One region of the Sphingorhabdus buctiana genome, then DNA from elsewhere that is predicted to be linked to it. Evidence: predicted binding sites of a transcription regulator. Region 1 holds the regulator's gene; the other holds the start of a gene.
The links. The regulator LexA, encoded in region 1, represses DNA repair genes until DNA is damaged. The targets are predictions, from matches to a motif close to GTTCCNCNCTTGTTCT.

Region 1 (7,153 bases):
CAACAGCGCCGCCGCGTTGATGGTTGCAGGCCATGCGAATGATTGGAAGTCAGGGGTCGAAGAGGCCGCCGAGGCCATTGACAAGGGACTGGCCAAAGCCCTGCTCGATTGCTGGATCAATTTCTGATGGCAAACAAACTGGACGAGATCTGCGCGACGAAACGCGTCGAAGTTGCCCAACGCAAGCCCTTGGGCCTGTCACACTGGCAGTCCCCGTCCGCGGTTCGCGGTTTTGAAAACGCCTTGCGCGCCAAGGCGCAAACCGGTTTCGCACTGATCGCCGAAATCAAGAAAGCCAGTCCGTCAAAAGGGCTTATCCGACCCGATTTCAATCCGCCCGCCCACGCCCGGGCTTATCAAGCGGGTGGCGCTGCCTGTTTGTCTGTCCTCACCGACGCGCCTTATTTTCAGGGCCATGAGGATTACCTGATCGCAGCGCGTGCTGCGTGCGACTTGCCCGTCATCCGCAAGGATTTCATGGTCGATCCATGGCAGTGCGCCGAAGCAAGGGCGATGGGGGCCGATGCGATATTGATTATTGTCGCCGCTCTTGAAGATTCGCTGATGTCGGAAATCGAAGACGCAGCGCGTGCCGAGGGACTCGATGTCCTGGTTGAAGTGCATGACGAGAGTGAGATGGAGCGAGCCCTTTCCAAGCTTCAATCCCGCCTGATCGGGGTCAACAACCGCAACCTCAAAACCTTCGAGGTTGATCTGGCAACGACCGAGCGTTTGGCGGGCATGGTGCCTGATGATGTATTGCTGGTCTGCGAAAGCGGCATTGCTACCCATGCGGATTGCCTGCGCATGGCCGAAAGCCGCGTTCGCACATTCCTTGTGGGCGAAAGCTTGATGCGACAGGCGGATGTTGAAGCCGCGACGAAAATGCTATTGTCAGGCGCATGACCAAGCTGACTCATCTCGACGACGCGGGAAATGCCGCAATGGTCGATATATCGGCGAAGGATTCCACCGTCCGGGAAGCGCAGGCCGAAGGACGGATTTCCATGTCGGCAGAGGCGCTGGCAGCGATCCGCGAGGGTGCCGTGAAGAAGGGTGATGTCCTCGCCACCGCGCGCATCGCCGGCATAATGGCTGCAAAGAAGACAAGCGAGTTGATACCGCTGTGCCATCCGCTTGCATTGTCCAAGGTGGCGGTCGATTTTGAATTCGAAAGCGATGGAATCCGCGTCACCGCCCTTGCCCGGCTGACCGGCCAGACGGGGGTGGAGATGGAGGCGATGACAGCCGCCTCCGTGGCGCTGCTGACCATTTACGACATGGCCAAAGCGCTCGATAAAGCGATGGTTATTTCCGGCGTTCGCTTGCTCTCGAAAAGCGGAGGCAAGTCGGGCGACTGGCGGGCTGCATGATTTCAATCGAGGAAGCGCAGTCGCGGATTTTTGCGCTCAAGGGTCCAGTTGAGACAGAGCTAATGCCGCTCACCGACGCTGCGGGCCGCTGGGCGGCCGAGGATGTCATCGCCCTGCGCACCCAACCCGCACGCGATCTCTCCGCAATGGATGGGTACGCCATCCGCTTTGCTGATAAGGGCGGACCCTGGAAAGTGATCGGCGAAAGTGCCGCGGGCAAGCGTTTTAGCGGGACAGTCGGCGCTGGCGAAGCAGTTCGCATCTTTACAGGAGCGGTGGTTCCTGAGGGTGCCGATACCGTGATCATCCAGGAAAATGTCGCACGCGATGGCGACGCCATTACGCTTAGCGGCGATGTACCCAAGAAGGCCGGTGCAAATGTCCGCCATGCAGGCGGCGATTTCATCGAAGGAAAAATCGTCATTTCCAAAGGAGCCGAATTGCACGCGCGCCACATCGCATTGGCGGCAATGGCTGGCCATGGAGCCTTGCGCGTTGCCCGAAAGCTCCGCATCGCATTGGTTTCGACCGGCGATGAACTTGTGACACCGGGCTTGCCTTGCGCTGACGATCAAATCCCCTCGTCCAATGGTTTCATGCTCGCAGCGATGCTCCGTCACTTGCCTGCCGACATCAGCGAATTTCCTGCGGTGGAGGACAAACTTGACGCCTTGACCGCTTTGTTCCGTGACTTGTCAGAGCACGATATCATAGTCACCACGGGCGGTGCCTCGGTAGGCGACCATGACCTTATCGTTCCCGCGCTAAAGGCAGCTGGGGGAAAGCTGGATTTCTGGAAAATCGCGATGCGCCCGGGAAAACCTGTGATTGCCGGAAGCATAGGCAATGCGATTGCCTTGGGTTTGCCTGGCAATCCGGTGTCCGCATTCGTCACCGCGACGCTCTTCCTGAAACCCTTGATTGCGCATCTTTGCGGCGCTGCGCAGCCCTTGCCGACGCGACTCAAGGCAAAAACCGGCGTCGAACTCGCCCAGAACGGCGAACGCACCGATCATTTACGGGCGCGGTTGATCGACGGAGTCCTGCATCCCGTCGGCATCAACGATAGCGCCATGCTCGCGGCTTTATCCGAAGCTAACGCATTGATTATACGTGATCCGAATGCGGCAATGGCCAATGCGAGGAGCGAAGTGCTCTATTATCCCTTGGGCAGTTGAGATGCTGGCCCATAGCAGGGCTTGACAACCCCCCTATTTGTTTCCTAATCGTTCCACATCTGTTCAACAGCATTGGAACAAACCTATGTTGACCGCCAAGCAGCACGCGCTCCTGATGTTTATCCATGAAAGACTGGAAGCGACTGGAATCTCGCCTTCTTTTGAAGAAATGAAGGAAGCGCTCGATCTCAAGAGCAAGTCCGGCGTTCATCGCTTGATCGGTGCATTGGAAGAACGGGGCTTCTTGCGCCGTTTGCCCAATCGTGCACGCGCGCTGGAAGTGATGAAAATGCCTGATGGCGGCTCTGCACGCGGCCTCACCAAGGATGAGGCAGTCAACAATAAGGTGGTCAGCATTACTGACCATCGCCCTGCCCCGCAAAAATCGCTGCCGATTGCTGCCAATGATGTGATTGAAATTCCATTGCATGGAAAAATTGCTGCCGGCGTCCCAATCGAGGCGCTTGAAGGCCAGAACTCGCTTTCGGTGCCGATGGCATTGTTGGGATCAGGTGAGCATTACGCCCTGGAGGTTTCCGGGGACTCGATGATCGAAGCGGGCATTTTGGACGGCGATTATGCGCTGATCCGCAAGACGCAAACCGCGCGCGATGGCGAAATCGTTGTCGCCCTTGTTCGCGGCGAAGAAGCAACGCTGAAATATCTTCGCCGCGAGGGCCAGAAAATCCGGCTCGACCCCGCGAACAGCAGCTATGACCCGCAATATTATGATGCGCACGAGGTAGAGGTGCAGGGCCGTTTGGCCGGCCTGCTCCGCCGTTATCATTGAGTTTGAACTGAATGTTTCTGCAAAAGCGGCGGAGTGATTTCCGCCGCTTTTTGTTTTCTGCGCTGTGTGGCCAAAATCTGCAACCGCTCCGGCGAATAAGCCGACCAAGGCAAATGCGCATTTTCCTTCGCTACATATTCAACGCGCGGTTCGTTCAGATATAGCGCCATCCCACCTGCCTTCTCGATCAGCCTGCGGTCAATCTTAAGCCAACGCGGTTTGCAACTGAAAGGCAGCCATCGGCTGCTGACGACTATGTCGCTTCGCGTGCATGCGGCGGCCAGTTCCATCGACGGGATCATATAGCCCGAACGCAAGGCGAGTATGTTCCATCGCCTTTTCTCACTGTTGATCTGAAAGGCGCAGGAATCGGCATTGCATCTCGCAGCTGGCAATGTTTGGAGATCATGAACATTGCCTCTGATCGCCGCTGTTTCTTCCAGGGTTGAACGCACATAATCCCCTGCCCCCGGGCGCAGAAGCGCCAATCGGCCATCTTCCATGATAACGGCCAAGTGCTGGCCGTCGCTAGTGACGAGCAGGTCGGGCCGTGGGGCAACAGCCATTGCACCCAATGCAGCAAGCAACGGCAACAGAGCAAACCAGCGCCGTCGGTCGTTGAAAATTGCAATGACCAGTGCTGAGAAGACCGCAGTTGCAAAGGCCCAGAGCGGCATTTCGGGAAGCAGCAAAACCGCGCCTGCAGTGTTGCTGACTTTGTGCGCCAGCCACAGGATCAATTTTATTCCTTGCGATGCAAGCAACCAAAATGGCGCGCCGAAACCTTCACGGATGGAGTCCATCAACAGCGCGATCATTTGCACTGGCATGATGAAAAAAGTCGTCACCGGAATCGCGACCATATTGGCCAGCGCGCCGTACACGCCCGTCTTGTGAAAATGGAACAATGCGATCGGAGCCAGCACTATCTCTATCGCCAGTCCGGTCAGCAAAAGGCTGGCAGCGGTTCTCCCAAGGCGCAAAAACACGCCCTCATCACGGCGCCCGCGAAAATCGGTCATCCACTTGCTTTGATGGAGCAGGACTATCGTTCCGACCGCCGCAAAGCTGAGCTGGAAACTGGGGCCGGCAAGCGCTTCAGGCCAAAAGAGCAAGACAAAGGTCGCGCCAAATGCGAGCAATCGTAACGACAGCGCCTCCCTTCCCATGGCCATTGCCACCAATATCAGCAAAGCGGCGATACACGCCCTGACGGTCGGCACTTCGGCACCCGTCAATAAAGTGTAGCAAATGGCAATGACAGCGGCGGCGGCGGCGGCGAAGAGCGGAACTTTGATCCGAAGGGCCAGCCATGGCCATAAGGATAATAGCGCCGATACCAGTATGAAGCTTCCGCCCACGACAGCCGTCACATGAAGCCCGCTGACCGACAACAGGTGGGCCAAGCCGGAATCGCGTAGCGCCTCGGCATCGTCCTCGGCAATGCCTCCTCGTGTCCCGACCAGGAGCGCGCTGCCAACGGCACCGGTTTCGGGCCCCATCGCCGAACCTATATGCGACGAAAGACTGATACGACTTCGGTTCCAGAAATTTTCATTCGTCACGGGCGGTTGCACTATCTCAACAGGGCCAATCACGCTTCCGGTCGCACCCAAGCCGCTGAACCATGCGGCACGCGCAAAATCATAACCACCTGGCAACGCTGGACCTGGCGGCGGCATCAGGCGTACCTTCGCCACGATGATTGCGCCCGGTTGCAACTGCGGATTGGCTTGGTCTGCTTCGACATTCACGCGCACCGTGGAGGGCAAATGGCCGCTTGGCCCTATCCATAGCCTCAGTCGGATAATGTCTCGTGCCGAGACATCTTCGACGCTTTCAATCTTGCCGGCAATCCGCCCGATCCACGGCCTCTCCAGCGGCGTCGCGCCAACATTGGCGGATTTGAAGGAGATTACAAAAATTCCCGCGAGTAAAAGCAGCGCGCCCGCGATGATTACGGTCGACAACCGCGTCCACCCTCTTAACGACAGTCCAATCCCGCAAAGACCAATGCACAAGATGGCAAAGAACAAACCGTTTGCCGGCCCGTAGGCTTGCCAGAAGGACACGCCCGAACCCAATGCCACAGGTATCAGAAGGGGCAGCCGTTCCCTTTCGCTATCCAGCCAGTTTTCCAATGTTTCGGCATAAGAAGCCCGTGCCGGTGCAGAATTCGACCGGGCAATTTCATCGGCTATGTGGGATGCAAACTTCATGCTGCGGGCCGCCCTGAAACCAGTGCGCCACCACATGCTTTGTTATGCGCGTGATTTGTCGATTAACAAGCTGTTTTCGATGCCCTTGACGTAAACGCAAAACTGCGCAAGGAGGCCGCGACGGGGGTCGCAGAACGGCATTGTTCGGGCTTCTCGCGCTATAACGGTCTCCCGCCTTTGGCTGGGCCGCCATATAGAGAAATCGATAAGAAACTGGCGGTTGGCAAGGGTAATATATAATCGGCTTTCCCCGGCCAAATGAGTGAATGGAACACGCATGACAAACAAGGTTGCGACTCTCAACTTGGGCGATCAGCAAATCGATCTGCCCGTTGTTTCAGGAACAGTTGGCCCGGATGTTCTGGATATCCGCAAACTTTACGCCCAGTCGGATTGCTTTACTTTTGATCCGGGATTCACTTCGACCGCAAGCTGCGAATCCCAACTGACTTATATCGATGGTGACCAGGGCGTTTTGCTGCACCGTGGCTATTCGATCGAAGAACTGTCTGAAAAGTCGAGCTTCATGGAAGTCTCCTATCTGCTGCTGAATGGCGAATTGCCGTCGAAGCAGGAACTGGATGATTTCAGCTACACCATTTCACGCCACACCATGCTGCACGAGCAGCTTTCGACCTTTTACCGGGGTTTCCGCCGTGATGCGCACCCGATGGCAATCATGTGTGGTGTTGTTGGCGCGCTTTCAGCTTTCTATCATGATTCGACCGACATTTCCGATCCGGTGCAGCGCAAGATTGCCAGCCATCGCCTGATCGCGAAAATGCCGACCATTGCCGCAATGGCTTACAAATATTCGGTCGGACAGCCGTTCATCTATCCGGATAACAAATTGTCCTATACCGGCAATTTCCTGCGCATGACCTTTGGCGTTCCCGCTGAAGAATATGAAGTCATTCCGGCGGTTGAACAGGCGCTTGACCGCATCTTCATCCTGCATGCGGACCATGAACAGAATGCCTCAACCTCGACCGTGCGTCTTGCCGGTTCGTCGGGCGCCAATCCTTTTGCCTGCATTGCTGCCGGTATCGCATGCCTTTGGGGCCCTGCGCATGGCGGCGCCAACGAAGCCGCGCTCAACATGCTGCGCGAAATCGGCACGCCCGATCGCATCCCGCACTACATCGCCCGCGCGAAGGACAAGAACGATCCGTTCCGCCTGATGGGCTTTGGCCACCGCGTTTATAAAAACTACGATCCGCGCGCCACCGTGATGCAGAAAACGGTCCGTGAAGTGCTCGCCGCGCTAAAGGTCAACGATCCCATTTTCGAAGTTGCCATGCAGCTCGAAGAAATGGCGCTCAATGACCCCTACTTCATCGAAAAGAAGCTCTTCCCGAATGTGGACTTCTATTCGGGCATTATCCTGTCGGCGATCGGCTTCCCGACCACGATGTTCACCGTGTTGTTCGCACTTGCGCGCACCGTTGGCTGGGTCGCCCAGTGGAACGAAATGATTTCGGATCCTGGCCAGAAAATCGGCCGCCCGCGCCAGCTTTACACGGGCCCTGCAGCGCGTCCCTACGTTTCGGTCGACAAGCGTTAATTGTTTGCAGACGGCAGGCGGAGCGTGAA
Region 2 (7,153 bases), on a different contig from region 1:
GGAACCAGATGCGCCCCGCCATGGCGTTCGCACAGATATTCAACGATCGCAGCGGATTCATAAACGATCTGTCCATTGTCATCGATCACCGGCGACTTGCCCAGCGGATGGACCTCGAGGAGTTCTGGCGGGGCGAGGTTCGTGACAGCATCACGCTGGTGATGGACGATTTCATAATCGGTCCCCAGCTCCTCCAACAGCCAAAGGATGCGCTGCGAGCGGCTGTTGTTCAGGTGATGGACCTTAAGGCTCATGTCTCTCTCCTCGATCGGTTATTTCTTTGCGGTAACAATCCAGGCAGCGGCCGAAAAACGTACCTTGTCTTGTTGCAGATGGCTTTCGGCGAGCATGCGCAGCCGGTCCAGAAACTGTTTTCGGGCATCGCCTTCGAGCATCCGGATCGCGCGGGCTGCAGGGCCAATATGCCCAAAAAAGTCGAGCGCGTCGGATATAGGATCCTCACCGCTTCCCGCGACATAATCAAAATCGACAGGTTCGAAAGCAATGTCGCCCCAGCCTGCCGCGGACAATATCCCTGCAACGTGCGCAGAATCGGCAAAGGCAAATGGCCCCGGCGCATGTGGATTGGCAGCGGGTGCCGACGGTACAAGCGCGCCAATCTTGCTTGCCCAGGCATTTTCACTCGGGCTCCTGAAGCAGGAAAAAACCAAACTCGCGCGCGGCGCCGCTGAACCGTGCAAATTGGAAAACGCGGCAACGGGATCGTCGAAAAACATCACGCCATGCCGGGAAACATAAAGGTCAGGCGCAGAGGAAAGATCGCTCCATGTGGACGCGTCGGCAACGGCGAAGCGCAGATTGGGGTGATGCGAACCGCGCGCGGATGCGGCCGAAATGAGATCGGGGGAGATATCCAGCCCAAGCACTTCTGTATCCGGGCGCGCAGCTGCAAGCTCGATTGAAAGCTCGCCAGCACCGCAACCTATGTCTGCAATGCGTCTTGTATCTGCGAAACTGGAAATTCGTTCCAGCAAGATTGCGGTCAAAGGTGCGAAGGAGCGATCGGTGCGTTGCCACTGCCGGGCCCAACTCGAACCAACCTGCCCCTGCCATTCGCTCTTGTCTGTCATGCCGTCGACCCTAGTCGAGGGAGCAGCGCGTGCAACCACTTTTGCACTTGCGACTCAGCCCGCTTAGGCGCAGCATCCATCTGGTCAGGGACTGGCAAATGCGCCACGGCCAAATCCCCCGTCCCGCCCTGACATATTTGCCAGCCCCTGATGTTTTTGTCGCGCGTTGGCGCACATCCTGAAGGCTGCGCCAGCACGCTCCACTTGGACAAGAGGAGACGAATGATGGCAAGCACCACCGAAGGCGCCAAAACGATCGGAGTAAGGGCGATCGCCCTTGTTGGCCCGGCAGGATCCGGGAAGACCAGCCTTTCGGAAACGATGTTGTACGCAGCGGGAGCAATCAACCGGCTGGGATCGGTCGAAGCCGGAACCACCATCGGCGATTCAAGCCCGGAAGCGCGCGCACGGCGCGGCTCGACCGAGATCAACCTCAGCCGCTTCGAATATCTGGGAGACAAGTTTGCGATTATAGATACCCCCGGTTCGGTGGGCTTTGCTGCGGACGGTTATGCCGCATTGGGAAGTGCTGACATGGCGATCGTTGTGGTCGACCCTGAACCTGAGCGGGCGGCGCTTGCAGAACCCATATTGCGCCGGTTGGAAACGCTCCAAATCCCGCATGCAGTCTTCGTGAACAAGATCGATGCCGCGCGCGGCCGAATTCGCGACTTGCTAGCCGCCATGCAGCCCATTAGCGGGCCGCCATTGGTAGCGCGGCAGATTCCGATACGTGAGTGTGAAAAGATAACCGGTTTCATCGATATCGCCTTGGAGCGGGCCCATCGCTATGTACCGGGGAAAGAGAGCGAGCGGATCGATATCCCAGCGGATCTGGCAGTACGTGAAGCAAATGAGCGTTTCCACATGCTCGAAACACTTGCCGACCATGACGATGCGTTGCTCGAAACACTGCTGATGGATGAGCAGCCCAACCTTGAGCGAGTCTTGCAGGATCTGACCGAGGAAGCGCGTGCAGGCTGGGTCGTACCGGTGATGTTTGGATCTGCGCTCAACGGCTTTGGTATCCATCGATTGCTGAAAATGCTCCGCCATGAAGCACCATCAGTCCAACAGGCTGCCGAAAGAATGGGAACCAAGGGCGACGGCGTGCATGTGTTCAAGGTAGCAAATGGCGGTGCAGTCGGGCGGTTGGCATTGGCTCGGGTGTTGGGGAGCGGTTTGAATGAAGGTGCCGAACTGTCGGCAGATATGCGCGCTGGCGCCTTGTTCGCCGTGCAAGGGGACAAAACGAACAAACTGCAGGCAGCCGACGCGGGAGACATTGTTGCAATCGCGAAAGCCGATGCCGCGCGCTGCGGAATGATTTTCAGTTCTACCTGCGATGCTGGGTCAGCAGAATTGATCGACATGCCTCCGCGCAATGCAACCGTCGCACTGCGCGCCAGAAATCGCCAAGATGATGTCAAACTCTCCACAGCGCTGCACAAGCTGGTTGAAGAGGACCCAGCGCTCGAATGGACTCAGGACAAGACGAGCCATGAAACGTTGCTGCGGGGCGTCAATGACGAGCATCTGAATGTGACATTACAGAGGTTGAAGCGCCGTTATGGCGTCGAAGTCGTGACCCACGCCCCCCGTGTCGCATATCGCGAGTCGATCCGGAAAGGTGTGACGCAACGGGGACGGCACAAAAAGCAATCCGGTGGGCACGGCCAATATGGCGATGTTGTGATCGAGGTTCGGCCGTTGCCACGCGGTTCGGGATTCGTCTTTGAAGAGAAAATTTCGGGCGGGGTTGTGCCAAAGCAGTGGATACCCGCTGTAGAAGCCGGGGTTCGCGATGCGATGGAGCGCGGGCCACTGGGTTTCCCGGTGGTCGATGTCGCCGTGACGCTGATCGACGGCAGCTATCACTCGGTAGACAGTTCGGAGCTGGCCTTCAGGCTGGCAGGCAAGCTTGCGATGAGCGAGGCATTGGCGCAATGCCAACCTTATTTGCTCGAACCTGTCGTCCATGTCGCAATTGCAGCCCCGCCGGGCACAGGTTCCAAAATGGGTTCCGTGGTTTCGTCCAGACGCGGCCAGATTCTGAACCTTGGAACACATCCCGATTGGCAACGCTGGGAGATGGTCGAAGCCCACCTTCCCGTTTCGAGCCTCAACGGCCTAGATGCCGAATTGAGGTCGTTGAGTCAGGGATTGGCAACCTTCACGTCAAAATTCGACCATCTCTCCGAACTTTCCGGAAAACTTGCGGACGAGGTCGTCAAGCAAGCAACGCTCGAACCCGCTTGATGGTCTAAACGCAATGGCCCGCCCCAGGGTGGTCCGGGGCGGGCCGAGCGCACCGATCAGGCGTGGTGCGCATTTCGGCTCCTTGGGAGAGAGCCTTGGGGGACGGTGGACGATTATTCGTCGATCAGTTCGGTTCCATCATCTTCAGGCGAGCCGACCATCATTTCCTCTGCCACCTGGTCGGTCTTGCCGCGAATGGCTGCTTCCAGCTTGGCTGCCATTTCAGGATTTTCGCGCAGCCAGATTTTCGCATTTTCACGACCCTGGCCGATACGGATTGAGTCATAGCTGAACCAGCTACCCGATTTCTCGACCAACCCGGCCTTGACGCCGATATCAAGCAGTTCGCCGGTCTTGGAGATGCCTTCGCCATACATGATGTCGAATTCCACCTGCTTGAACGGTGGCGCGACCTTGTTCTTGACAACCTTCACCCGGGTGGTGTTGCCAACGATATCCTCACGGTCCTTGATCTGGCCGGTGCGGCGAATATCGAGGCGAACCGAAGCGTAGAATTTCAGCGCATTACCACCAGTGGTGGTTTCCGGCGAACCATACATCACACCGATCTTCATACGGATCTGGTTGATGAAGATTACCATGCAGTTCGACCGGCTGATTGAACCCGTGATCTTGCGCAAGGCTTGGCTCATCAAGCGGGCCTGCAAGCCGACATGGCTGTCACCCATCTCGCCCTCTATTTCGGCGCGCGGCACAAGTGCGGCAACCGAGTCAATCACGAGAATGTCGACTGCGTTGGAACGCACCAGCGTATCCGCAATCTCCAGCGCCTGTTCGCCGGTATCGGGCTGCGAAACGATCAGGTTATCGATATCGACGCCCAGCTTTTTCGCGTAAACCGGATCGAGCGCATGCTCGGCATCGATAAACGCTGCCGTACCACCCGCCTTTTGCGCTTCGGCAATGGCGTGCAGTGTAAGCGTGGTCTTGCCCGAACTTTCCGGACCATAGATTTCGATGACGCGGCCCTTGGGAAGGCCACCAATTCCAAGGGCAATGTCGAGACCTAGCGAGCCAGTCGAAATTGCCTCAATCTGCATAGCCTCTCGGCTGCCCAATTTCATTGCAGATCCCTTGCCGAATGCACGGTCGATCTGGGCCAGCGCAGCTTCAAGCGCGCGTTCACGTTCTGCATTATTCATGGTCTTTGCCTGATCCCCTTCGATGACTTTAAGACTTGCTGCCATTGTTCCACTCCTTGGATAGCGTGCCCTGTTCCTGCCATTCCCACCACCGGAACATTACAGGAACTAAGCATTGTGTATCGCCTTTGTTCTCATAGAACAAGAGTGGAACAATAAATTATAATCCTTATATTACAGATACATCAATTTTTTAGCGCGTTTTTCACCGCTTCGGCAATCTGCTGGACCGAAAATGGCTTTGGCAGGAAATGGACATTATCGAGATTGATCGATTGCCGCAGTTGTTCCTCTGCATAGCCAGACATGAACAGGATGCGCACGTCGCCATAATCGGCTCGCAACTTCCGCGCCATTGACGGCCCATCCATATTGGGCATCACAACGTCGGAAATGATGAGGTCATACCGCTTGCCGTCGGCAAAATGCTGAAGCCCTTCCTCGCCGTCGCGCGCAGTCTCCACGGTATATCCCTGCCGTACCAGCGCACGTTCGGCGACGGCGCGCACCATATCCTCATCTTCGACCAAGAGGATATTGGCATTGCCCCACATTTCCTCTTCGGGCGTTTCCTTCACCGGTTCGGCTTTTGCTTCGCCTGCGCTCACATCGCCAACATGCGTGGGCAAATAGACATCGAAGCGGGTTCCCTTGCCAACCTCTGAATCGGCAAAGATGAACCCGCCCGATTGCTTGACGATACCGTATACGGTCGAAAGGCCCAGTCCAGTGCCCTTCCCCACTTCCTTGGTGGTGAAGAAGGGCTCAAAAATTTTTCCGATATGATCGCGCGGTATCCCGGTTCCGGTATCGGATACGGAGAGCAGAGCATATTCGCCTATAGGCAGGATCTCACTGCGCATTGCTCGCACGTCAGCAGGAGAAACCGGTTTCGTCTCTATCCGCAATGTCCCGCCATTGGGCATCGCATCGCGGGCATTTACCCCAAGGTTGATGATCACCTGTTCAAGCTGCCCCGGGTCGGCACGCACGGCGCCGATGCCGCGGCTATGATTGACCTCAAGCTGGACACCCTCGCCCAGCAATCGCTTCAACAGGTGCGAAACTTCGGCAACCACGTCAGGCAATTGCAATATCTGCGGTCGCAAAGTCTGTTGGCGCGAGAAAGCGAGCAACTGGCGCGTCAGGCTGGCAGCGCGGTTCGAGTTGTTCTTGATCTGTTGGATATCGTCATAATCGCTGTCACCCGGTGGGTGGCGCAACAGCATCAGATCGCAATAGCCAATGATGGCGGTCAGGATATTGTTGAAATCATGGGCAACGCCGCCAGCGAGTTGACCGACCGCCTGCATCTTGGTCGCCTGGGCAACCTGACGCTTCAGCTTCACCTCTTCGCTATTGTCCTTGAGCCCCAGCAATACAGCGGCATTACCCAAGCCGCGCAGACCTGCGATGGAAAGCGCAATTGCTTCATCGGGCTGATCGATGAGGCGAACCGCGATATCGCCCGACATCGATTGACCACCCGCATAGCGCCGGATCGTATCCGATACTGCGGCTTTATCTTCTGCGACCACTAGGTCACCCGGATAAGAGGGCAGCTTGCCATCATGCACGCCGGCAACACGCAAAAAGGCATCATTCGCGAAAAGGAAACGTCCGTCGCGGTCGACCAGTGCAAGTCCGAGTGGCAGGTTGGAGAGCAGTTGTTCGACATGCATATGGCCCGCGCCATCTTGTGCTGCGCGGCCATCGTCATCCAGTGCCAGCAAGATGGCGGCACCATCAGGTCCATCAGCAGACAACGGAACATGAAGCAGCCTTATGGGCGAAGCATGGCGACCTTCGCGGGCGAAATAGACCGTTCCTTTTTCGTCCATTCGCAACAGTGCGGCGCAGTCACGGTTGGCAATGTTCGCGGTTTCGCTGCCCGCTGCCCGCAAGGCGAATGCCGCATTTGACGAACGCACCCGCCCCTCCGGGCCAACGGTGACCGCCATGACTCCGGCCTGGGCCAAAGCTCGTCCCACCTTGCCCGCGACCAAGTCGATGGCGAGCGCTTCTGTGCTGATGCTTTCGACCTGTGCAAAGCGCCACAACAAATATTCGTCCGCCGCGCCAGTCCGCTTCACATCGACCCGATAGGTGATTGCGCGTTTGGAAATTGCATCTACGCTTGCCCGACCGTCCCGCCAGGCGGAGCGCCCTGCTTTCAGCAACAATTCGCGGTCAGATTCCGAAAGGCCAAGATCGGGCGGGGCCTGCAACCCTTCAAACCAAAGGTTGAAACGTCCGTTGGCGCAAAGCAATCGCCCTGCCCGGTCGCTGATAGCAACGGCAGCGCGATCGAGTTCAATTGCGGAATATGCGACCGACCAGTCTGGAGGGGAGGTATCGCCGCTCGCGTCGACCGGGCGCTGCAAACGCGCAGCGACAAAGAGGAAGCCGCCAAGACCTATCAAACCGGCCGCCGTGACGACCAGCAAAATTGCTTCGCCCGTCACTAGCCAGACGAGCAACAGTGACAGCGCGACCGCCGCCGCAATGATGATCGCATGGGACCGATAGGCATCAGCAGCCCCGCCACCTTCGCGCCCCGATTTTCCGATTTGCGAAGATGGAAGGCTGCCAGCCAATTTAGGGTTCCTTATTTACCAGATACGAACGCGTTCCCCCGGA

Region 2: recA (recombinase RecA) is a predicted target of LexA. The motif match lies at 4,652-4,667, and genes of this name have one in related genera.

The regions. Positions count from the first base shown of each region.
Region 1 is NZ_JBHUEL010000002.1:451,443-458,595, reverse strand. It holds gene trpD (anthranilate phosphoribosyltransferase) at 1-127, shown strand, start outside; gene trpC (indole-3-glycerol phosphate synthase TrpC) at 127-906, shown strand; gene moaC (cyclic pyranopterin monophosphate synthase MoaC) at 903-1,373, shown strand; gene ACFSAG_RS02655 (molybdopterin molybdotransferase MoeA) at 1,370-2,551, shown strand; gene lexA (transcriptional repressor LexA) at 2,637-3,341, shown strand; gene ACFSAG_RS02645 (ComEC/Rec2 family competence protein) at 3,335-5,560, opposite strand; gene ACFSAG_RS02640 (citrate synthase) at 5,838-7,124, shown strand; gene ACFSAG_RS02635 (sensor histidine kinase) at 7,121-7,153, opposite strand, start outside.
Region 2 is NZ_JBHUEL010000004.1:218,703-225,855, forward strand. It holds gene ACFSAG_RS06185 (glutathione S-transferase family protein) at 1-254, opposite strand, end outside; gene ACFSAG_RS06190 (class I SAM-dependent methyltransferase) at 273-1,091, opposite strand; gene ACFSAG_RS06195 (elongation factor G) at 1,317-3,350, shown strand; gene recA (recombinase RecA) at 3,464-4,558, opposite strand; gene ACFSAG_RS06205 (hybrid sensor histidine kinase/response regulator) at 4,699-7,026, opposite strand; gene ACFSAG_RS06210 (M13 family metallopeptidase) at 7,126-7,153, opposite strand, start outside.